Regions from separate parts of the Streptomyces sp. NPDC094034 genome, predicted to be linked through region 2. Evidence: riboswitches for the same ligand, from Rfam matches in the RefSeq annotation. Region 2 holds a riboswitch; each other region holds the start of a gene.

Region 1 (7,851 bases), on a different contig from region 2:
CCTCCTCGAAGAGCTGGCGCGAGAGATAGAGCCGCGCCTCGGGGGAGTTGATGTGCTTGTAGAGCGTGAGCACGAGGTTGTTCGACACGATCGAGTCGCCCGTCGCGAAGAACGCGACCAGCCGGCCGATCATGTGCTGTTCGCCGGGGGAGAGCTTGGCGAGGTCGGCGACGTCGGAGTGCAGGTCGACCTCCTCCACCGTCCAGGTGTTCTTGATCGCGTCGCGGTAGCGCTCGTAGAAGTCCGGGTAGCGCATGGGCCGCAGCGTCAGCTCGAAGCCCGGGTCCAGGAGATTCTTGTCCGAAGTGGTCATTACTGGCATGCCTCACAGGACTCGGGGTTTTCCAGGGAGCAGGCGATGGCGTCCTCGTCGGGCGTCATCTGCGCGGGTACGGGCACGGTCGCCCGCGCCGCCCGCGCGATCCGTGTCGCCGGGCGCGAGCGCAGGTAGTACGTCGTCTTCAGGCCCTTCTTCCAGGCGTACGCGTACATCGAGCTGAGCTTTCCGATGGTCGGCGTCTCCAGGAACAGGTTCAGCGACTGGCTCTGGTCCAGGAACGGCGTACGCGCGCTCGCCATGTCGATCAGGCCGCGCTGCGGGATCTCCCACGCCGTACGGAACAGCTCACGCACCTCCGCCGGGATCCAGCCGAAGCCCGCCACCGAGCCGCTCGACTCGCGCAGCGCCTCGCGGGTCTGCGCGTCCCAGACGCCGAGCCGCTTCAACTCGTCCACCAGGTACGAGTTGACCTGGAGGAATTCCCCGGAGAGCGTCTCGCGCTTGAACAGGTTGGAGACCTGCGGCTCGATGCACTCGTAGACGCCCGCGATCGAGGCGATCGTCGCTGTCGGGGCGATCGCGAGGAGCAGGGAGTTCCGCATGCCGCTCGTGGCGATCCGGGCGCGCAGCGCGTCCCAGCGCTCCGGCCAGTTCAGCTCCACGTCGTAGTGGTCGGGGTGCAGCACCCCGCGCGCGGCGCGCGTCTCGGACCAGGCGGGGAGCGGGCCGTTGCGCTCGGCGAGCGCGCAGGACGCCTCGTACGCGGCGAGCATGATCCGCTCGGCGATCTTCGTGGAAAGGGCCCTGGCCTCGGCGGAGTCGAAGGGCAGCCGCTTCTTGAAGAAGACGTCCTGGAGGCCCATCGCGCCCAGGCCCACCGGGCGCCACTTCGCGTTGGAGGCGCCTGCCTGCTCGGTCGGGTAGAAGTTGATGTCCACGACCCGGTCGAGGAAGGTCACGGCCGTGCGGACGGTCTCGTCCAGCCGCTCCCAGTCGAGGTCGCCCGAGGCCAGTACGAACGAACCGAGGTTGATGGAGCCGAGGTTGCAGACGGCGGTCTCCCCGTCGTCCGTCACCTCCAGGATCTCCGTGCAGAGATTGGACGAGTGGACGACGCGGCCGGGCTCGGCGGTCTGGTTCGCCGTGCGGTTCGAGGCGTCCTTGAAGGTCATCCAGCCGTTGCCGGTCTGGGCGAGGGTACGCATCATCCGGCCGTAGAGCTCGCGGGCCGGGATCGTCTTGCGCGCCAGTCCTGCGGCCTCCGCCTCGCGGTACCGCGCGTCGAACGCGTCGCCCCACAGGTCGACCAGTTCCGGCACGTCGACGGGGGAGAACAGGGACCAGTCGCCGTCCGACTCGACCCGGCGCATGAACTCGTCCGGGATCCAGTGCGCGAGATTCAGATTGTGCGTACGGCGCGCGTCCTCGCCGGTGTTGTCGCGCAACTCCAGGAACTCTTCCAGATCCGCGTGCCAGGTCTCCAGGTAGACGCAGGCCGCGCCCTTGCGCCGGCCGCCCTGGTTGACGGCCGCGACCGAGGAGTCGAGGGTGCGCAGGAACGGGACGATGCCGTTGGAGTGCCCGTTGGTGCCCCGGATCAGCGAACCGCGCGATCGGATACGGGAGTACGAGAGGCCGATGCCGCCCGCGTGCTTCGAGAGCCGCGCCACCTGGTGGTACCGGTCGTAGATCGAGTCCAGCTCGTCCAGCGGGGAGTCCAGCAGATAGCAGGAGGACATCTGCGGGTGGCGCGTACCGGAGTTGAAGAGGGTGGGGGAGGAGGGGAGATAGTCCAGCCGGCTCATCAGCCGGTAGAGCGCGGCGACCTCGTCGAGCGCGCGGACGCTCTGGTCCTCGGCGAGTCCGGCGGCCACGCGCAGCATGAAGTGCTGTGGGGTCTCGATGACCCGGCGGGTGATCGGATGGCGGAGCAGATAGCGGCTGTAGAGGGTCCGCAGCCCGAAGTAGCCGAAGCGGTCGTCGGCTTCCTGGTCGATGAGCGCGTCGAGGAAGCCGGCGTGCAGCGAGACGAGGCCGGCCGTACGGTCCGCGATCAGGCCCTCGCGGTGGCCGACGGCGATGGACGCGGAGAACGCCACGGCGCCCTGGCCTGCGGCCTCGTCGGCGATGGTGCGGGTCAGCAGCCTGGCCGCGAGCCGGGAGTAGGCGGGGTCCTCGGAGATGAGCCCCGCGGCCGCCTCGGTGGCGAGCTCGCGCAGCTCGGCCTCGTCCGACCGGGCGTTACGGCCGCGCAGGGCTGCGGCGGCGACTCTGCCGGGGTCGGCGTCGGGCAGATCGGCGGTCAGGTCGGTCAGGGTCCGCAGCAGTGCGGTCCCTGGTCCGTCGGCCGCCCGTGCGGCGGCCTCGGAGATGCCTGAAGCCGGATCGGCTGGCGCGATGGTCACGTGGTGCTCTCCCTCGCTCGGCTCTGGACCGTCGGGAGGGGAGCGGGCTGTTTCTCGCGGTACGGAGCGTACGGCCCGGATCCGGGCGGCACGGCGTACGGCGCCCACCGGCCCATCCACGAGGCCCGGACGTCTCGGCGTCCGATTCGGTCGAACCGGACGCACCGCCGGCAGGTGTTCGGACTCGTGGGTATGGCAAAGCACACCACATCACACCGTTGCGGGACAGTTCCGGATTCGCACCGGATTCCCCTGCGTCGACAGCGAGGTCGAGCATACATGTGGGGGCTGGCTCGGGAACCACCCCCCAGATGTTGTGTCGTGCGTCATTCCGTTCGGGCCCGCGCGGACAGCGAAAAGGCCGCCGGATCCCCGTGATTCCCGGGGATCCGGCGGCCCGTGGAGCCGGGCGGTGACCGGTCAGTGGCCTCCGGAGCCGCCCGAGGTCGCGGCCGGGAGGTCGACCTTCACGCCAGGATCGCCCGCGTCCGCCGTGTAGTCGGACGGGCTCGTCTCGTCCGTGCCCTCCGGCGCCTTGGCCGCGCGCAGGACGAAGGTGAGCGCCACCGTCACCACCAGATTGAGCACGAACGCGGTGAGGCCGATGTAGCCGATCTCACCCAGCCCGGGGATCTCCTTGGAGGAGCCGCCGAAGTGCGCCTGGGTCGGGCTGGCCACGCCGTACGCCGCGGCCGTGCCGTAGATCATGCCGACCGCCCAGCCCGCGAGCAGCGCCCAGCGGTGGAACCAGCGGGTGAACAGGCCGCCGACCAGCGCGGGCATCGTCTGGAGGATCCAGATCCCGCCGAGCAACTGGAAGTTGATCGCGACCGTCTTGTCCATGGTCAGCACGAAGACCAGCGCGCCCACCTTCACCAGCAGCGAGACCAGCTTCGAGACCTTGGTCTCCTGCTCGGGGGTCGCGTCCGGCCTGATGAAGTCCTTGTAGATATTGCGGGTGAAGAGATTCGCCGCGGCGATCGACATGATCGCGGCGGGCACCAGCGCGCCGATGCCGATGGCCGCGAAGGCCACCCCCGCGAACCAGTCGGGGAACATCGTCTCGAAGAGCTGCGGGATCGCCAGCTGTCCGTTGTCCACCTTGACCCCGGCGGCGATCGCCATGAAGCCGAGCAGCGCCAGCAGGCCCAGCATCAGTGAGTAGAGCGGCAGGATCGTGGTGTTGCGCCGGATCACCTCACGGCTGCGGCTGGAGAGCGTCGCCGTGATGGAGTGCGGATACATGAAGAGCGCGAGCGCCGAACCGAGCGCCAGCGTGGCATAGCCCCAATGCCCGGCGTCGCCCGGCGCGAGGGCGCCGCGTGGCTGGCCGGTCGCCGGGTTGGTCTGCGCGAAGGCGTCGCCCGCCTTGGCGAAGATGTCGTCGAACCCGCCCAGTTTGATGGGGATGTAGATGATCGCCACGACGATCACTATGTAGATCAGGGTGTCCTTGACGAAGGCGATCAGCGCGGGCGCCCGCAGCCCCGACGAGTAGGTGTACGCGGCGAGCACACCGAAGGCGATCAGCAGCGGCAGGTCCTTGATGAACCAGTGGGTGTTCTCGCCGCCGCCGACGCCCATCACGTCCAGCACGGCCTGGATGCCGACGAGCTGAAGCGCGATGTACGGCATGGTCGCGAGGATGCCGGTGAGGGCGACCGCCAGCGACAGCCCCTTCGACCCGAACCGGCCCCGTACGAAGTCCGAGGTGGTGACGTAGCCGTGCTTGTGCGACACCGACCAGAGGCGGGGCAGGAAGGTGAAGATCAGCGGGTAGACCAGGATCGTGTAGGGCACGGCGAAGAAGCCGGCCGCGCCCGCCGCGTAGATCGCCGCGGGTACGGCCACGAAGGTGTACGCCGTATAGAGGTCGCCGCCGAGCAGGAACCAGGTGACCCAGGTGCCGAACGACCGGCCGCCCAGGCCCCATTCGTCGAGGCTGTTCTCATTGGCGGCCTTGCGCCAGCGGGCCGCCAGGAACCCCATGACCGTGACGGCCACGAAGAAGAAGATGAAGACGGCGAGTGCTACGCCGTTCACGCCGTCCTTCACTTCGACGCACCTCCCTTGCGGGAGCGCTGGTCACGCTTCCACAGCTGGTAGGCGGTCATCGTGAGCACCGCCGAGACCGGGACCCAGAGCATCTGGTACCAGTAGAAGAAGGGGATACCGATGAACGTCGGTTCGAGCTTCGCGTAGGACCCGACCCAGAGCAGCGCCACGAAGGGCGCGACGAGACAGAGAGCGATGATCACCCGCGCGGGGGTGACTGTGGGGGGCGGATTCTCTTCCGGAACTTCGGGCACCGCGGCTCCGTTCCCTCGTTGATCGCCTGTGGTAATGAGCAGGAAATCTAAGCGAAGGCGCTGGTCAGCGTAAGCCCCTGTCCGAATGTCGTTACGTCAACGGTATGCGAACAGGGGTGCGCGGAGGGTTGTCGGCAGCGGTTGTCGGCAGCGGTGGTTGTCAGCGGTGGTCGGCAGCGGGGCTCAGTGGGCCGGGCGCCTCAGTCTGGCCACGAACTTGTAGCGGTCGCCGCGGTAGACGGACCGCACCCACTCCACCGGCTCACCGGCCGCGTCCAGCGAGTGCCGCGAGAGCATCAGCATCGGCAGCCCGACATCCGTACCGAGTAGCCCGGCCTCCCGCGGGGTGGCGAGCGAGGTCTCGATGGTCTCCTCGGCCTCCGCCAGCCGTACGTCGTACACCTCCGCCAACGCCGTATAGAGCGACGTGTACTTGACGAGCGAGCGGCGCAGCGCGGGGAAGCGCTTGGCCGAAAGGTGTGTGGTCTCGATGGCCATCGGCTCGCCGCTGGCCAGCCGCAGCCGCTCGATCCGCAGCACGCGCCCGCCGGTGGTGATGTCCAGCAGCCCGGCCAGGGTGTCGTCGGCGGTGACATACCCGATGTCCAGCAGCTGCGAGGTGGGCTCCAGGCCCTGGGCCCGCATGTCCTCGGTGTACGAGGTGAGCTGGAGCGCCTGCGAGACCTTGGGCTTGGCGACGAACGTGCCCTTGCCCTGGATGCGTTCGAGCCGGCCCTCGACCACCAGCTCCTGGAGCGCCTGGCGCACGGTGGTGCGTGAGGTGTCGAACTCGGCGGCGAGCGTGCGCTCGGGAGGCACCGGCGTACCCGGCGGCAGCGTCTCCGTCATATCGAGCAAGTGCCGCTTCAACCGGTAGTACTTGGGTACGCGTGCGGTACGGGTGGCGGGGCCGCTCTCGGTCTCCGTTCCGCCCCCGTCCGTGGCCATGGTCTGCCTTCCCGAGTCCTGTGCTGCTGCCGTCACCGGCTCCTCCGTCTGTCGCGGCTCACATGGTGGCACGGTCCGGCCACGGGTCGTCGCCCTGCCTCAGGTGTCGGTCCGATAACGGACACGACTGCCCTTCTTATACACCCTTGACACCCCTAAAGGTCTAGGCCAAGCTCCCCGTACTGGTCTAAACCATTAAAGACCAGGTCCCAGCCCCAGCAGTACTCGTCGTAAGTCTTCGCGGTCTTCGCGGTGGGCAGGGGTTGCAGGCATCCCTGAGGAGGGTGGCGTGAAGCGCAAGCTCATCGCGACGGTCGGCGTCGCGGGCATGATGGTCGGTATTGCCGCGTGTGGTTCGGATGAAGGCTCGGCGTCCAAGGATCCCAAGGACCGTAAGGAGACGCTGACCGTCTGGCTCATGTCGGACGCGCAGAGCACCTGGCCGGAGCTGGTCAAGGATGTCAACGCGCAGTTCAAGACGAAGTATCCGAATGTGACGGTCAAGGTCCAGTACCAGCAGTGGGCGGACAAGGCCAAGAAGCTCGACGCGGCGCTGGCCGGCGACAAGTACCCCGATGTCGTCGAGCTCGGCAACACCGAGACCATGACGTACATCCTCAACGGTGCGCTCGGCGAGATCGACCCCAAGAAGTACGAGAACTCGGACACCTGGATCAAGGGTCTGAAGGACACCTGCTCCTTCGAGGGCAAGCAGTACTGCGTGCCCTACTACGCCGGTGCGCGTGTGGCCATTTACAACAAGGACATGTTCAAGGCCGGCACCGGCTCCTCCCAGCTGCCCACCACCGAGGCCGAGCTCGCCACGGCGCTCGACAAGGTCGGCGCCAAGTACGGCAAGGACAAGGCGTTCTCGCCGCTCTACCTGCCGGGCCGCTACTGGTACGCGGCCATGTCCTACGTAGCGGCGTACGGCGGCCAGATAGCCGAGTACGACGAGGGCGCGAAGGAGTGGAAGGCCACCCTTTCCACCCCCGAGGCCCAGAAGGGCATCCAGCACTTCGTCGACCTGGTGAACAAGTACAACCACGGCGACAAGACCAAGGACGAGGCGGACCACGCCAACGTCATGGCCAACGAGAAGACCGCGCTTCTCTACGGCAACGGCTGGGAGGCCGGCAGCGTCGTCGACTCGGCCGCGAACGGCAACCCGAAGCTGAAGGACAAGATCCTCACTGCCGGTATGCCCGGCCCCGACGGCAAGGCCCTGCCGTCCTTCATCGGTGGCTCCGACCTCGCCACCATCTCCAAGTCCAAGGTCCAGGACCTCGGCGAGGAGTGGATCGCGGCCTTCACCAGCGCCAAGTCGCAGGAGGTCCTCGCCTCCAAGAACATCCTGCCCAACAACACCAAGCAGCTGGAGCCGCTGAAGGCGAAGCCGGAGACCGCGCCGATCGCCAACGCCGTCCCGGACGCCTGGTTCACCCCGATCGCCCCCGGCTGGACGGCCATCGAGAAGAAGGAAACCCTTGAGGTGATGCTGCTCGACATCATCAAGGGCAAGTCGGTCGCCGACGCCACGAAGGCCGCCGACGCGGAGATCAACCAGCTGATCAACGAAGAGTCCTGAGTCCGACGAGCCTCTGAGTCTCCGACTCCTTTGTCTCCGACTCTGTTGATCGCCTACGGGGGGTGGCGGGCCCGCGAGGGCTCCGCCGCCCCCCGTACTCCGGTACCAGGTCCGAACGGAAGGCCAGCACAGTGAGTGCCGCCGACATGAAAGCAGCCGACCCTCCGGTAGCCGTCGCACGCGTCCCCGAGAGATCCGGCTCCCAGCCGCCAGCGGGCGGGCCCCGTAAGCGGCGCAAGGCCGGCGCGCTGCTGCCGTACCTCCTGATAGCCCCCGCGTTCGTCGCGATCGCCGCCGTCTTCGTCTGGCCGCTCATCAAGA
Region 2 (7,851 bases):
TGGTTCTGCTGATCAGTCATAAGGGAATCCTGTCAGGCGGATACGGCGGCACGCAGGGCGCTCCACCAGAACAGGCGGGCGATTTATCCCCACATGAGGACACCACAAAGACGAGCCCAGTTCATCTTCCGTTTACCAAGACTCCCTACGTTCACCGAGGCCACTGACGTCAAAAGATTGCCTGGGTCCTGGGTCAATGGAACACATCACGCTGCTGCTCGCGATCGTGATCGTGACGGCTCTCGTGTTCGATTTCACGAACGGCTTCCACGACACCGCGAACGCGATGGCGACCACCATCTCGACCGGGGCACTCAAGCCCAAGGTCGCGGTGGGCATGTCCGCCGTCCTGAATCTCGTCGGCGCGTTCCTGTCCGTGGAGGTCGCCAAGACGATCTCCGGCGGCCTCATCAATGAACAGGGCATCAGAACAGAAGTGATCTTCGCGGCGCTCGTCGGCGCGATCCTGTGGAATCTCCTCACCTGGCTGCTCGGCCTGCCGTCGAGCTCCTCCCACGCACTCTTCGGCGGCCTGATCGGCGCCACCCTGATGTCGGTCGGCACCTCCGGGGTCAACGGCGGCGTCGTCATCACCAAGGTGCTGATCCCCGCGCTCGCCGCGCCGGTCGTCGCCGGTCTCGCGGCGCTGCTCGCGACGAGGCTGACGTACCGCATCGGCCGCCGTACGGACGACAAGGCGACCGCCAAGGGCTACCGCGCCGGGCAGATCGCCTCCGCCGGGCTCGTCTCCCTCGCCCATGGCACCAACGACGCGCAGAAGACCATGGGTGTCATCACCCTCGCCCTGGTCACCGGCGGCGTCCTCGCCCCCGGCTCCAACCCCCCGCTGTGGGTGATCGTCTCCGCCGGACTGGCGATCGCGCTCGGTACGTATCTCGGCGGCTGGCGCATCATCCGCACCATGGGCACCGGCCTCACCGATCTCCGTCCGCAGCAGGGCTTCGCCGCCCAGACCAGTGCCGCCACCGTCATCCTGGCCTCCTCGCATCTGGGCTTCTCGCTCTCCACCACCCAGTCGTGCTCCGGCGCCGTGATGGGCGCGGGCCTCGGCCGCAAGGGCGGTGTGGTCCGCTGGTCGACCGCCACCCGGATGTTCATCGCCTGGGGGCTCACGCTGCCCGCCGCCGGCCTGGTCGCCGCCGGGGCCGAGTTCCTCACCGGCCAGGGCACCTGGGGCATCGCGGTCGTCGCCGTCCTGCTCGTCGGGATCTCCGCGGCGATCTGGCTCGCCTCGCGCCGTCGTCCGGTCGACCACACCAATGTGAACGAGAGCGAAGCCACGGGCGCGGGCGCGGCGGAAGGCGCCGGGAGCGCCGAGCCGGCGGGCGTCGTCACCAACGCCGTCGCGGCCGTCACCCCGCCGCCCACGGCCGGTGCCGCGCAGGAACTGTCGACCACCATCCCGGCCCCGGGCCCCTCGGACCCCGCGGGCGAGTCCGCGCGAACCGCCAAGGTGTAAGTACCGCGTACGTACCGCCACGGCGTAAGGAAGAGAAACCGCATGAACATCGACTGGGCAGCACTCGGTTCCGTCTTCGGGGTCAGCCTCGTGGCCACCGTCGCCCTCGTGGGCCTGTTCACCCTCGGCATCGTGGGCCTCGCCAAGCGGGAGTCGGCGAGCGCGCGGGGCGCGACCGGCTCCGTGGCGCTGGCCCGTACGGGCGCCTACACCTGCTTCGTGCTCTGCGTGACGGCCGTCGCGTACGGGATCTATCTGATCGTCGCCTGACCGGCGACCGGTGACCGGGCGACCGGAACACCAGGACCACCACACCCCCGGCCGGCCCCGGCGCGTGCGTCACGCGCCCGGGCCGGTCTCCGTGTCGCCCACGGGACGGGCGTGCCGTGTGGGGCTCGGCACACTGTCCCGTCGCTGGTCAGGGATGAGTTGACGGGTGTTTGCGCTGCGTGGTGGACTTCCTGGGCCATTGGGGTCCTGTCCGGCCGGACAGGACCCGGGCGACGGCAGAAGAGGAAGCCGGTGCGAATCCGGCGCGGTCCCGCCACTGTCACTGCGAGCCATGTCTCCAGGAGCCAGGAACTCTCGCCGCCGCATCACGTCGAGCCGGGGCGCGGACCCTGAGTGAGGACATTTTTGCCATGCCTGGCCGCCGTTCGGCCGTCGTGCGCGGCCGGGGTCAGGCCGCCGAGCGTGTTTTCGCCTACGGCGCCGCCGTGGGTCTCCTGGGCGACCAGTTGTTCGGCGATCCGCGCCGGGGTCATCCCGTCGCCGCGTTCGGCCGGGCGGCGACGACCGTCGAGCGGACGCTGTGGCGTGACCACCGGGGCTGGGGCGCGCTGCACACCGCGGTCTGCGCCGGAGGAGCCGCCGGGATCGCGGCGCTGGCCGCCCGGGGCGTACGGGACCGTCACACCGCCTCCGTGGCACTGACCGCCGCCACCACCTGGGCGGTGGTCGGCGGCACTTCACTGGGGCGGGAGGCACGGGCCATCGGCGCGGCGCTCGCGGCCGGCGACGTCGAACGGGCCAGGGAGCGGCTGCCGCGTCTGTGCGGCCGTGACCCGCAGGCGCTGGAGGGACAGCAGATCGCGCGGGCCGTGGTGGAGTCGGTCGCCGAGAACACCTCCGACGCCGTGGTGGGCGCGCTGGTGTGGGGAGCGGTGGCGGGGGTGCCGGGGCTCGCCGGATTCCGCGCCGTGAACACGCTGGACGCGATGGTGGGTCATCTCTCGCCCCGTTACCGCCGGTTCGGCTGGGCCTCGGCCCGGCTCGACGATGTCGTGGGATGGCCGGGCGCCCGGCTGACCTCCGTACTCGCCGGGGCGCTGGCCGGCGCGGTCGGCGGCGATCCACGCGCGGCCCTGCGGGCGGTACGGCAGGACGCGCGCCGGCATCCGAGCCCCAACGCGGGCCCCGTGGAGGCGTCGTTCGCGGGCGCGCTGGGCGTACGGCTGGGCGGGACGCTCGCGTACGGCGGACGGGTGGAGCACCGGCCCGTACTGAACGGTGGGGGGCGGCCCGTGGAGGTCGCGGACATCGAGCGGGCCGTACGGCTGTCGCGCCGGGTGACCGGGGCGGCTCTCGCGGTCTGTGTGGCGGCCCGGTTCGGATTCGGCGCGATACGCCGTACGACAGGCGCGGGAAGTCGTACGACAGGCCCGATACGCCGTACGACAGGCGCGGGAAAGGAACGTGGATGAGCCGGGGCGGGCGCGGCGGGGGGCTGCTGATCGCCGGCACGACCTCCGACGCGGGCAAGAGCGTGGTCACGGCGGGGATCTGCCGCTGGCTAGTGCGCCGTGGGGTAAAGGTCGCGCCCTTCAAGGGGCAGAACATGTCACTGAACTCGTTCGTGACACGCGAGGGCGCGGAGATCGGACGGGCCCAGGCGATGCAGGCCCAGGCGGCCCGGGTCGAGCCGACGGCGCTGATGAACCCCGTCCTGCTGAAGCCCGGCGGTGACCGCAGCAGCCAAGTGGTGCTGATGGGGCGGCCCGTGGGAGAGATGAGCGCCCGGGGTTACTTCGGGTCCGGGCCCGCGGCGGAGCCGCGATCGGCCGACGCGTCCCCCGGGAGGACTCCGCACGGGCGGGAAGCCCTGCTCGGGCCCGTCCTGGAGTGTCTGGAGCGGCTGCGCGGCACGTACGACGCCGTGATCTGCGAAGGGGCGGGCAGCCCCGCGGAGATCAATCTGCGCCGTACCGACATCGTGAACATGGGCATCGCGCGCGCCGCGCGGCTGCCGGTGGTGGTGGTCGGGGACATCGACCGGGGCGGCGTCTTCGCCTCGTTCTTCGGGACGACCGCGCTGCTGGCGCCCGAGGACCAGGAGCTGATCGCGGGCTATCTGGTCAATAAGTTCCGGGGCGATGTCTCGCTGCTCGAACCGGGTCTCGCGATGCTTCGCGGGCTCACGGGGCGGTCCACGCTCGGTGTGCTGCCGTTCCGGCACGGTCTGGGCATCGACGAGGAGGACGGGCTGCGCGTCTCCCTGCGCGGCGCCGTACGCGAGTCCCCGGCGACACCCCCGTACGGCGAGGACGTGCTGCGGGTCGCGGTCTGCGCCGTGCCGCTGATGTCCAACTTCACCGATGTGGACGCGCTGGCGGCGGAGCCGGGGGTCGTCGTGCGGTTCGTGGACCGGCCCGAGGAACTGGCCGACGCCGATCTCGTGGTGGTGCCCGGCACGCGCGGCACGGTCAAGGCACTGGCGTGGCTGCGGGAGCGCGGGCTCGCCGACGCGCTCGCCTGGCGGGCCGCCGAGGGGCGTCCCGTACTGGGGATCTGCGGCGGCTACCAGATCCTGGGCGAGCACATCGACGACGAAGTGGAGTCCCGGGCGGGCGCGGTGCCCGGTCTCGGATTGCTGCCCGTACGGGTGCGGTTCGCCCGCGAGAAGACCCTCGCCCGACCGGTGGGCGTGGCCCTCGGTGAGGCGGTGGAGGGGTACGAGATCCATCACGGCGTCGCGGAGGTACGGGGAGGCGACGTGTTTGTCTCCGACGCGGACGGGCGCGCGCTGGACGGCTGCCGGGTGGGGGCCGTCACGGGCACGCACTGGCACGGGGCGCTGGAGAGCGACGCGTTCCGGCGGCGGTTCCTGACGGAGGTGGCGCGAACGGCGGGGCGGCGTTTCGTCCCCGCGCCGGACACGAGCTTCGGCGTGTTGCGGGAGGAACAGCTCGATCTGCTCGGTGACCTCATCGAGGAGCACGCGGACACGGACGCGCTGATGCGCCTGATCGAGGAGGGCGCGCCCGCGGGGCTGCCCTTCATTCCGCCGGGAGCGCCATGACGACCATCTTCGAAGGAGCGATCAGCATATGAGCACACCCTTTCCGTTCACCGCCGTGGTGGGGATGGACGATCTGCGGCTCGCCCTGTTGCTCAACGCGGTGAGCCCCGCCGTCGGCGGTGTGCTCGTCCGGGGCGAGAAGGGGACGGCCAAGTCCACGGCCGTACGCGCCCTTTCCGCGCTGCTGCCGGAGGTGCCGGTCGTCGCCGGGTGCCGGTTCAGCTGCGATCCCGCCGCGCCCGACGAGCGGTGCCCGGACGGGCCGCACGAGACGGCGCCCGGTGCGGCGAGGCCCGCCCGGATGGTCGAGCTGCCCGTGGGAGCCTCGGAGGACCGGCTCGTCGGCGCGCTGGACATCGAACGGGCGCTGTCCGAGGGCGTGAAGGCCTTCGAGCCGGGTCTGCTCGCGGACGCCCACCGAGGGGTGCTCTACGTCGACGAGGTCAACCTCCTCCATGACCACCTGGTCGACCTGCTGCTGGACGCCGCCGCCATGGGCGCCTCGTACGTCGAGCGTGAGGGCGTCTCCGTACGGCACGCCGCGCGGTTCCTGCTCGTCGGGACGATGAACCCCGAGGAGGGCGAGCTGCGACCGCAGTTGCTCGACCGCTTCGGACTGACCGTGGAGGTCGCCGCCTCGCGCGAGCCGGAGCTGCGGGTGGAGGTCGTACGGCGGCGGCTGGCGTACGACGACGATCCGGCCGGGTTCGCGGCGCGCTGGGCCGAGGAGGAGACCGCGCTGCGGGACCGGATCGTCGCCGCGCGGGCGCTGCTGCCGCGGGTGCGGCTCGGCGACGGGGCGCTGCTGCGGATAGCCGCGACCTGCGCCGCGTTCGAGGTGGACGGGATGCGGGCGGACATCGTGATGGCGCGGACCGCGACGGCGCTGGCCGCCTGGGCGGGACGTACCGACGTACTCGCCGAGGACGTACGACAGGCCGCGCTGCTGGCGCTGCCGCACCGGCGGCGCCGTAACCCCTTCGACACGCCGGGGCTCGACGAGGACAAGCTCGACGACACGCTGGACGAGTTCAAGGGCGAGGACGGCGACGGCGGGGACGACGACCCGGGTCCTGACGGGCCCGGCGGTGGCGGTGGCGTCCCGCCGCGGTCCGGTCCAGAGGGCCCCGAGGGGGCAACGGGTCCCGAGGGGGCTAAGGGGCCTGAGGGGGCTGAGGAGTCCGGCACACCGCCCGAGCCAGGGTCGGGGCCGGACGACACGCCCGCGGAGGCGGAGCCCGGACCCCAGGGACAGCCGCGCCGCGCCGGGGCCGGTGAGCAGACGGCCGTACGGGCCACCGAGCCGTTCCGTACGAAGACGCTGAGCGTGCCGGGTCTGGGCGAGGGCGCGGCCGGTCGGCGCTCCCGGGCCCGTACCGAGCACGGCAGGACGACCGGGTCCCGGCAGCCCAGGGGCGCGCTCACCAAGCTGCATCTGGCGGCGACCGTCCAGGCGGCGGCGCCGCACCAGCGGGCGCGCGGGCGCAGCGGTCCGGGTCTGGTGGTGCGCAAGGACGATCTGCGGCAGGCGACACGGGAGGGGCGCGAGGGGAATCTCGTCCTGTTCGTGGTCGACGCGTCGGGCTCGATGGCGGCCAGGCGGCGGATGAGCGCGGTGAAGGGCGCCGTGCTCTCGCTGCTGCTGGACGCCTACCAGCGGCGCGACAAGGTCGGACTGATCACCTTCCGGGGCACGGAGGCGGAGGTGGCGCTGCCGCCCACCTCGTCGGTGGACACGGCGGCGGCCCGGCTGGAGTCGCTGCCGACGGGCGGGCGCACGCCGCTCGCCGCCGGGCTGCTCAAGGCGCACGACGTGTTGCGGGTGGAGCGGATGAGGGATCCGGCGCGCCGTCCCCTGCTGCTCGTGGTGACGGACGGACGGGCGACCGGGGCGCGGTCGGCGGGCGGCGCACGGGCGGCGGGCGGCGCTGACCCGGTGGCGCTGGCGGCGCGCGCGGCGCGGCTGCACGCCTCGGAGGGGACGGCGTCGGTGGTCGTGGACTGCGAGTCGGGGCCGGTACGGCTCGGTCTGGCCGCGTCGCTCGCGGCGGCGCTTGAGGGTACGGCCATCACCCTCGACGAACTGCGCGCGGACAGCATCGCCGGTCTGGTCAGGGACGTACAGCGGGATGTACAGCGGGCACAGGCACACGACGGACGACCCAGGAGGGCCGCTTAATGCCACAGGGACAGCCGGAATCCGTACCGGACGACGGGCTCACCACCCGCCAGCGCCGTAACCGTCCGCTCGTCCTCGTCCATACGGGCACGGGCAAGGGCAAGTCGACGGCGGCGTTCGGACTCGCGCTGCGCGCCTGGACGCAGGGGTGGCCGGTCGGGGTGTTCCAGTTCGTGAAGTCCGCGAAGTGGAAGGTCGGCGAGGAACGGGCGCTGAAGGTGCTGGGGGCGAGCGGCGAGGGCGGTCAGGTCGCCTGGCACAAGATGGGCGAGGGCTGGTCCTGGGTGCAGCGCGACGCGCAGTACTCCAACGAGGAGGCGGCGCGCGAGGGCTGGGAGCAGGTCAAGCGCGATCTGGCGGCAGAGACGCACAAGCTCTACGTGCTGGACGAGTTCGCGTATCCGCTGCACTGGGGGTGGGTGGACACCGACGAGGTGATCGAGGTGCTGCGCGAGCGCCCCGGCACCCAGCATGTGGTGATCACCGGGCGCAACGCCCCCGAGAAACTGATGGACTTCGCGGACCTCGTGACGGAGATGACGAAGGTCAAGCATCCGATGGACGCGGGTCAGAAGGGCCAGAGGGGCATCGAGTGGTGAACGTCCCATGGTGAACGTCCCCCGGCTGGTCATCGCCGCACCCGCCTCCGGGAGCGGCAAGACCACGGTCGCGACGGGGCTGATGGCCGCCTTCTCGGAGCGCGGTCTGGCCGTCTCCCCGCACAAGGTCGGGCCCGATTACATCGACCCTGGCTATCACGCGCTCGCCGTGGCCCGGGGGGCGTCCGGCGCGGCGGGAGAGTCCGGCGCGCCGGGATCGGCCGCCCGTGCGCGGCCGGGCCGCAACCTCGACGCGTACATGTGCGGTCCCGCGCTGATCGGGCCGCTGTTCGCG
Region 3 (7,851 bases), on a different contig from region 2:
GGCCGCCGTGGACAGGCCCGCCCATACGGCCAGCGACCCCGCCAGGGGATAGCTGAGCAGCCAGCAGCCGTGGGACAGCGAGAATCGCGCGGCGAAGGCGGCCGGCAGATCGGCGGCCGTCGCGGAGCGGCGCAGCAGGCGCGCGCTCGGCGTGAGCACCACGGACGAGGCGGCTCCCAGCAGGGCCCAGGCGGCGAGCAGGGCGGGCCATGCCCACCGGCCGGGCGCCACGGCCGTGCCCAGCGAGAGCGCGGCCAGCACACCGGGCAGCACGAACGCCGCGGGCAGCATCAGCGCCCGGTCGCCGGCCCGGTCCAGCAGGCGGGGCAGCAGCAGGGCGGCGGCCATGGACCCGCCGCCGAAGGCGCCCAGCGCCCAAGGGATGTCGCCGGCGCTCCGGTGGAGGCTGTCGCGCACCAGCACCACCGTGTTGACGGTGACCATGGCGCCACCCGCCGCCACCGCCAGATCGAGGCAGAGCAGGGCCCGCAGCCTGGGGGTGGCGAAGAACAGCCGGGCGCCCATGGACGCCTTGGGGCGCCCGCTCCCGGTGCGTTCCACCGGTGCGGGTGCGGGCAGCAGTACGGAGACCACCAGCGTGGCCGAGGCGAGGAAGCCCAGCGCGGTGCCCGCGAACAGCCAGTTGTAGGAGATCGCGGTCAGCAGCCCGGCCGCCAGCGCAGGGCTGAACAGACTCTCCAGGTCGTACGCCAGCCGCGAGAGCGACAGGGCCCGCGTGTAGTCGCGCTCCTCGGGCAGCAGTCGCGGAATCGTCGCCTGGAACGCCGGGGTGAAGGCCGCCGAGGCGCACTGGAGCAGGAAGATCAGGACATAGACCTGCCACACCTGGGTGACGAAGGGGAGCGAGAACGCGACACCGGCGCGGAGCAGATCCATCGACACCAGCAGCGCGCGCCGTGGAATCCGGCCGGCGAGGGCGCCGACGAGGGGCGCGATGCCCACGTACGCGACCATTTTGATGGCCAGGGCCGTCCCGAGGACGGCGGACGCGTCCGCTCCCGCCAGGTCGTAGGCGAGCAGGCTCAGCGCGACGGTGGCGAGCCCGGTGCCCACGAGCGCGACGACCTGGGCCGTGAACAGATGCCGATAGGTGCGGTTGCGCAGCACAGCGAACATGCGACTGTCCTTGGCCGACGGTCGGGTGCGTCATCCCAATCTAATGCACATGTGCGCATCCACGCACGTGTTGGGGGCGCCACCGCGGCCCGGGAGGCTCAGTCGTGCCAAGGCTCGCCGGTGACCTGGTGGTTGGCGTGGCTGATCGCCTCCACCACCAGTCGGCGGAGATGTCCGTCCGTGAGCGCGTACACGACATGACGGCCGTCCTTGCGCGACCGCACCAGCTCCGCCAGCCGCAACTTGGCCAGATGCTGACTCACCGCGGGCCGCGCCGCTCCGCACGCGGCCGCCAGCGCGGTCACATCGGACTCACCCCGGGTCAGCAGCCACACCAGATGCAGTCGGGTGGGGTCGGCGAGCAGCGAGAACACCGCCGCCGCCGCGGCCAGTTCGGAGGTGCCGGGCGTGTGTTGATGCGCATCGCTCGCTGGTGAGGATCCATGGCGTCCGGGCATGGGCCCATCGTAGGCGCGGCGCGGGAAACGCTCCCCGGCCGCCGTCGCCGCCGCGAGCCCGCGGCGCCCGCCGCCCCCTGACCGGGGAGGGCGGGGCCGCGGGCCCGGTGTCACGGTGTCGGTGAGGCCGGGGCCGGGGCCGGGAGCGTGGCCCGGACCTCCCGGGCCGCCGCGACCAGGTTCTCCAGCGCGGCACGGACCTCCGGCCAGCCACGGGTCTTCAGCCCGCAGTCCGGGTTGACCCAGAGCCGTTCGGCCGGCACCGCCCCAAGTCCCTTGCGCAGCAGGTCCACCACCTCCCCGGTGGACGGGACGCGGGGTGAGTGGATGTCGTACACACCCGGGCCGACCTCGCGCGGATAGCCCGCCTCGGCCAGTTCGTCGGCGACCCGCATATGGGAGCGCGCGGCCTCCAGACTGATCACATCGGCGTCCAGCGCGTCGATCGCGGGAAGGATGTCACCGAACTCCGCGTAGCACATATGCGTATGGATCTGGGTGTCCGCGCGGACCCCGCCGGTGGTGATGCGGAACGCCTCGGTCGCCCAGTCGAGATACGCCTGGTGATCACGGGCCCGCAGCGGCAGCGTCTCACGCAGCGCGGGCTCGTCCACCTGGATCACGCAAGCGCCCGCGCTCTCCAGATCGTCGACCTCGTCGCGCAGCGCGAGGGCGACCTGCCGCGCCGTGTCACCGAGCGGCTGGTCGTCCCGTACGAACGACCATGCCAGCATGGTGACCGGGCCGGTCAGCATGCCCTTGACCGGCCGGCCGGTGAGGGACTGGGCGTATGCCGTCCAGCGCACTGTCATCGGGGCGGGGCGGGAGATGTCCCCGGCGAGGATCGGCGGCCGGACATAGCGGGTGCCGTACGACCGCACCCAGCCGTGCCGCGTGGCGAGGTAGCCGACGAGCTGTTCGGCGAAGTACTGCACCATGTCGTTGCGTTCGGGCTCGCCGTGCACCAGGACGTCGATGCCGGTCTCCTCCTGGAACGAGATGACCTCACGGATCTCCGCCTCGATCCGCTTGTCGTACCCCGCCGCGTCGATACGGCCGGCCCGTAGATCGGCGCGGGCCGTGCGCAACTCCGTGGTCTGCGGGAACGAGCCGATGGTCGTCGTCGGCAGCAACGGCAGCCCCAGACGGTCACGTTGGGCCTCCGCACGCTTCTCGTACGGCTGGGGGCGGCGGCTGTCCGCGTCCGTGACGGCCGCGGCCCGTGCGCGAACGGCCGGGTCGTTGGTCAGCGCCGATCCCGCCCTTGAAGCCAAGTCGGCACGGTTGGCCGCCAGTTCGGCCGTGATGGCGCCGGTGCCCCGCGCCAGACCACGGGCCAGCGTGACGATCTCCTCGGTCTTCTGCTGGGCGAAGGCGAGCCAGCGGGCGATCCCCGGATCGATCTCGCGCTCGGCCGTGACGTCCAGCGGCACGTGCGACAGGGAGCAGGAGGACGTGACATCCACCTGTCCGGCGAGGCCGAGGAGCGTGCCGAGGACCGACAGGGACTTCTCGAAGTCGTTGATCCAGACGTTACGGCCGTTGACCACACCAGCGAGGAGACGCTTGCCGGGCAAGCCGCCGACCGCCGCCAGCTCATCGAGATTCGCCGCCGCGGGCCCGGTGAAGTCCAGCCCGAGCCCCTCGATGGGGGACTTGGCCAGTACGGACAGGGCCGCGCCGAGCTTGTCGAAGTACGAGGCGACCAGCAGCTTCGGCCGGTCGGTGAGGGAGCCCAGATCACGGTAGGCGCGGTTGGCGGCGTTCAGTTCGGCCAGGGAACGCTCCGCCACCAGGGCGGGCTCGTCCAACTGGACCCACTCGGCGCCCGCCGCGCGCAGATCGGCGAGCACCTCCGCGTACACGGGCAGCAGCCGGTCCAGCAGGGTCAGCGGCTCGAAGTCGGCGGCGACCCCGGGGGCCGGCTTCGCCAGCAGCAGATAGGTGACCGGACCGACCAGCACCGGACGTGCCGTCAGACCGAGCGCGAGGGCTTCCCGGAACTCGTCGGCCTGCTTGCCGGAATCGGCGGTGAAGACGGTGTCGGGCCCCAACTCCGGCACCAGGTAGTGGTAGTTGGTGTCGAACCACTTGGTCATCTCCAGCGGCGTCACCTCCCGCGTGCCGCGCGCCATCGCGAAGTACCCGTCCAGGGGGTCCGCTTCGACGGCGGCGCGGTGCCTGGCGGGGATCGCGCCGACCATGACACTGGTGTCCAGGACATGGTCGTAGTACGAGAAGTCACCGGTCGGCACCTCATGGACACCGGCGTCGGCGAGCCGGCGCCAGGTGGCGCGGCGCAGTTCGGCCGCGGTGTCCCGGAGGGCGTCGGCGGTGATCCGGCCCTTCCAGTAGCCCTCGACGGCCTTCTTGAGTTCCCGGTTCGGGCCCTGACGGGGATAGCCGTACACGGTGGCCCGGGCTGCCGCGGCTGCGGACTTCGTGGTCAAGGGACTCTCCTTCGCGAGTATGTCTCCCAAGATCCCGGCGACGGACCGCGGGCGCGAAGAGCCGAACAGATCCGGCGGGCCGGCGGCGTCGTGCCGCCACGGATACCCGCCCGATATGTACGCCGACCCGCCCTCGAGGTCACCGAGATCTCCGCGCGCACCGGTGGCGCGCGGGCAGTGGCAGGTCTTCGGACTCGCGGGCGCGTCCCGTACCCGTACGCGCGGATGAACGCGCGTACCGACAGGGACTCCTACTGGCCGTCGCTTCCCGGGTCCGGCTCGGACCCAGTGCTGATGACGGCGGTCGTTCCCACTCACCGCTGCGGGGCAGTCCCGGATTTCCACCGGGTTCCCTCTTACGACGCGCCTGCCCGGCTGGCAGGGCGAACCGACTGCACCAGCCACCTTAGGCGCTGAAGCGGATCACCGACAGCACGGTTCATATTTCGGCCATCCGATGGTCCCCGACCCGTCCGCCGACCGGGCGTCACGCCCCGGACAGCAGCTCCTCGATCAGAGCGCCCACCTGCGCGGTCTCGATCAGGAAGCCGTCGTGCCCGTACGGCGACTCGATGATCCTGAGCCGGTCGGCCCCGGGGATGGCGGCGGCCAGCTCCGCCTGCTGGGCCGGCGGATAGAGCCGGTCGGAGTCGACCCCCGCGATCAGGGCCGGCATCCGGACCCGGCGCAGGGCCGCCGCCGCGCCACCGCGGCCCCGGCCCACGTCATGGCCGTTCATCGCTTCGGTGAGGGTCACATAACTGCCCGCGTCGAACCGTCGCACCAGCTTCGCGGCGTGATGGTCGAGATACGACTCGACCTGGTACCGGCCGCCCTGCCAGGGATGGCCGCCCCGCTGCGGCTCCCGGCCGAACCGGGCGCCGAGCTCCGGCTCGCTGCGGTAGGTCACATGCGCGATGCGCCGGGCGATCCCCAGCCCCCGGTGCGGACCGCCGCCGGCCGGGGCGTCGTGGTAACGGCCCCCCTGCCACCCGGGGTCCGAACGGATCGCCGCGATCTGGACGGCGCCCCAGGCGATCTGCTCCGCGGAGGAGGCGGCGGGACACGCGAGGACCAGCAGCGAGCCGGTGCGCTCCGGCCGGCCGACAGCCCATTCGAGGGCGCGCATACCCCCCATGGACCCGCCGATGACCGCGGCCCAGCGCGCTATCCCCAGCGCGTCGGCGAGGGCCGCCTCGGCGGCCACCTGGTCGCGCTGGGTCAGATATGGGAACGCCGGCCCCCAGCGGCCACCGCCCGGCCGCGCCGAGGAGGGGCCGGTACTGCCCTGACAGCCGCCGAGCACATTCGGGGCGACCACGAACCAGCGAGTGGTGTCGAGCGCCCGGCCCGGACCGACCAGGGCATCCCACCACCCCCCTGTGGGATGCCCCGGCCCGGCCGGTCCCGCGACATGGCTGTCCCCCGTCAGCGCGTGCAGGACCAGCACCGCGTTCGAGCCGTCGGGAGCGAGCCGCCCCCATGTCTCGTACGCGAGCCGGACTCCGGGCAGCGCCCCGCCCGCCTCCAGCGGGAGCGGACCGTCGAGCGTCACCCAGGAGCGGCGGCCGGCCGGATCCCCCTCCTGCCAGCCACCGGTGACCGGCGGGAGGGGGAGCGTGGCCGAGTCGGCGGACGTGTTCAGGACGACGCCTTCGCGGCGCGGAACCCCGCCTCCAGATCGGCCTTGAGATCGGCCACGTTCTCCAGCCCCACCGAGAGCCGCACCAGCCCCGGAGCCGTGCCCGTCGCCGCCAGCTCCTCCTCGCCGAGCTGACTGTGGGTGGTCGACGCCGGATGGATGATGAGACTGCGCACATCACCGATATTGGCGAGATGGCTGAAGAGTTCGACCCCGTCCACGAACCGCTTGCCCGCCTCGACCCCGTCACGCAGTTCGAACGCGAGGACCGCGCCGGCGCCGTGCGGAAGGTAGCGCCGCCCGGCCTGGTACCAGCGGTTGGACGCCAGCCCCGGGTAGTGGACGGCGGAGACCTCGTCCCGCTGCTCCAGCCACTCGGCGAGCGCCAGCGCGTTGGAGGTGTGCCGCTCGACGCGCAGACTCAGCGTCTCCACGCCCTGGAGCAGCAGGAACGCCGAGTGCGGGGAGAGCGCGGGGCCGATGTCGCGCAGCAACTGCACCCTGAGCTTCACCGCGAAGGCACCCGGGCCCAGGTCAGGCCAGTAGCGCAGCCCGTGGTAACTGGCGTCCGGGGTATGGAAATCCGCGAACCGCTCGGTGTGCGCGCCGAAGTCGAACGTGCCCCCGTCGACCACCACCCCGCCGATGGTGGTGCCGTGCCCGCCGAGGAACTTCGTCGCCGAGTGCACCACGATGTCCGCGCCGTGTTCGATCGGGCGGAGCAGATAGGGCGTCGGGACGGTGTTGTCGACGATCAGCGGCAGCCCGGCGTCGTGCGCCGCGTCCGCCACCGCCCGTACGTCGAGGACATTGCCGCGCGGATTGCCCAGCGTCTCCGCGAACAGCGCCTTGGTGTGGGGGCGTACGGCGGCCCGCCAGGCGTCGATGTCGTCCGGATCGTCGACGAAGGACACCTCGATGCCGAAGCGGGGGAGCGTGTGCCGGAAGAGGTTGTATGTCCCGCCGTACAGCGAGGTGCTGGAGACGATGTGGTCCCCGGCGCGGGCGAGCGTCAGGATCGCCAGCGTCTCGGCGGCCTGCCCCGACGCGAGCGCGACGGCCGCGACCCCGCCCTCCAGAGCGGCGATCCGCTGTTCCAGCACATCCTGCGTGGGGTTGTGGATCCGGGTGTAGATATTGCCGGGCTCGGCGAGGGAGAACAGATCGGCCGCGTGCTGGGTGTCCTTGAAGACGAACGACGTCGTCTGGTAGATCGGCACCGCGCGGGCACCGGTCGTCGGGTCGGGCTCGGCGCCCGCGTGGATCTGCTTGGTCTCGAAGGACCATGAGGGACCGGCGTCCTGCCGGGAGATGTCCTCGGGAGTGTGTCCCCCGGTGATGGAGTCGACGGGCTGGCTCATATCAGGCCTCGCACGGGTTTCTCGGGACAGCGGAATCGCTTGATTACGGACCGTAGAGCCACCGGGTCATGGCAGGAAGCGCGCCGCGCGCATGGCCATGAACCCGCAACAATGCGGAAATACACAGCAGTCCGGCGAAGCCCCGTCAGGTCCGGCGGGGGCGTCTGCCCGCGCGGCGACGGCCGCGGTAGCGCTGCGCGAGGGGATGGGTGATCAGCAGGAAGGCGGTCGCGACCACGGCGATCGCCTCGGCGACGACGACGAGCTTCTTGTCGCCGAACCAGAGGGGCTCGTACATGTTCGGAATCGGGCCCAGCCGGCCGACATCGACATAGCGGTAGATCAGCAGCAGCGCCAGCCCGCCGGCCGCGACCATCCACGCGAAGAGATCCCCGGGCAGCCGCTGCCAGACCAGCACGAGCAGCGCGGCGAGCGACGCCAGGGCGGCCTCGATACGGAAGAGGTCGCCCTGGCTGATGGTCGCGGTGACCACGTCGTACTGGTCGGCCAGATGGGCGTGGAGATAGGCGTCCCACGCGAGCCCCGCCGCGGCCAGAAGCCGGGCCGCTCCGCGCAGCACACGGAGCTTCCGGCCGGAACCCGAGCGGACGCCGGAGGGCGCTGAGGACATCACTTCTCCCGGGGTTAGTAACCGCCGCCGGTGTTCCGCTGCGGAGTGGTGTTCTTCGTGCCCGACCTGCTGAGGACGTACCAGGTGTCGTGGAACGAGACATCGCCCTGGCCGTTGGTGTCACCGGGCTTGTGGTCACCCGTGAACCGGTACAGCGGGTGGCCGTTGTAAG

What was found. A riboswitch is a leader RNA that binds a small molecule or an ion and turns the genes downstream of it on or off. The one in region 2 is predicted to bind cobalamin.
Region 1: it holds a riboswitch for cobalamin, as region 2 does, so the genes downstream of both, ABTZ59_RS06845 (ribonucleoside-diphosphate reductase subunit alpha) here and ABTZ59_RS14330 (cobalamin biosynthesis protein) in region 2, are expected to answer to the same signal.
Region 3: it holds a riboswitch for cobalamin, as region 2 does, so the genes downstream of both, metE (5-methyltetrahydropteroyltriglutamate--homocysteine S-methyltransferase) here and ABTZ59_RS14330 (cobalamin biosynthesis protein) in region 2, are expected to answer to the same signal.

What each region holds. Positions count from the first base shown of each region.
Region 1 covers NZ_JBEOUD010000005.1:22,755-30,605, reverse strand. The annotation lists gene ABTZ59_RS06850 (ribonucleotide-diphosphate reductase subunit beta) at 1-322, opposite strand, end outside; gene ABTZ59_RS06845 (ribonucleoside-diphosphate reductase subunit alpha) at 313-2,685, opposite strand; cobalamin riboswitch at 2,838-2,962, opposite strand; gene mctP (monocarboxylate uptake permease MctP) at 3,106-4,740, opposite strand; gene ABTZ59_RS06835 (DUF3311 domain-containing protein) at 4,737-4,994, opposite strand; gene ABTZ59_RS06830 (GntR family transcriptional regulator) at 5,178-5,942, opposite strand; gene ABTZ59_RS06825 (sugar ABC transporter substrate-binding protein) at 6,232-7,530, shown strand; gene ABTZ59_RS06820 (carbohydrate ABC transporter permease) at 7,662-7,851, shown strand, end outside.
Region 2 covers NZ_JBEOUD010000013.1:23,179-31,029, forward strand. The annotation lists gene ABTZ59_RS14315 (class II aldolase/adducin family protein) at 1-20, opposite strand, end outside; gene ABTZ59_RS14320 (inorganic phosphate transporter) at 197-1,480, shown strand; gene ABTZ59_RS14325 (hypothetical protein) at 1,523-1,750, shown strand; cobalamin riboswitch at 1,936-2,087, shown strand; gene ABTZ59_RS14330 (cobalamin biosynthesis protein) at 2,122-3,183, shown strand; gene ABTZ59_RS14335 (cobyric acid synthase) at 3,180-4,778, shown strand; gene ABTZ59_RS14340 (putative cobaltochelatase) at 4,807-6,957, shown strand; gene cobO (cob(I)yrinic acid a,c-diamide adenosyltransferase) at 6,957-7,556, shown strand; gene ABTZ59_RS14350 (cobyrinic acid a,c-diamide synthase CobB) at 7,564-7,851, shown strand, end outside.
Region 3 covers NZ_JBEOUD010000015.1:67,704-75,554, reverse strand. The annotation lists gene ABTZ59_RS16170 (MFS transporter) at 1-1,137, opposite strand, end outside; gene ABTZ59_RS16165 (ArsR/SmtB family transcription factor) at 1,236-1,595, opposite strand; gene metE (5-methyltetrahydropteroyltriglutamate--homocysteine S-methyltransferase) at 1,706-4,045, opposite strand; cobalamin riboswitch at 4,208-4,454, opposite strand; gene metX (homoserine O-acetyltransferase MetX) at 4,533-5,690, opposite strand; gene ABTZ59_RS16150 (bifunctional o-acetylhomoserine/o-acetylserine sulfhydrylase) at 5,687-7,048, opposite strand; gene ABTZ59_RS16145 (hypothetical protein) at 7,194-7,679, opposite strand; gene ABTZ59_RS16140 (COG4315 family predicted lipoprotein) at 7,694-7,851, opposite strand, start outside.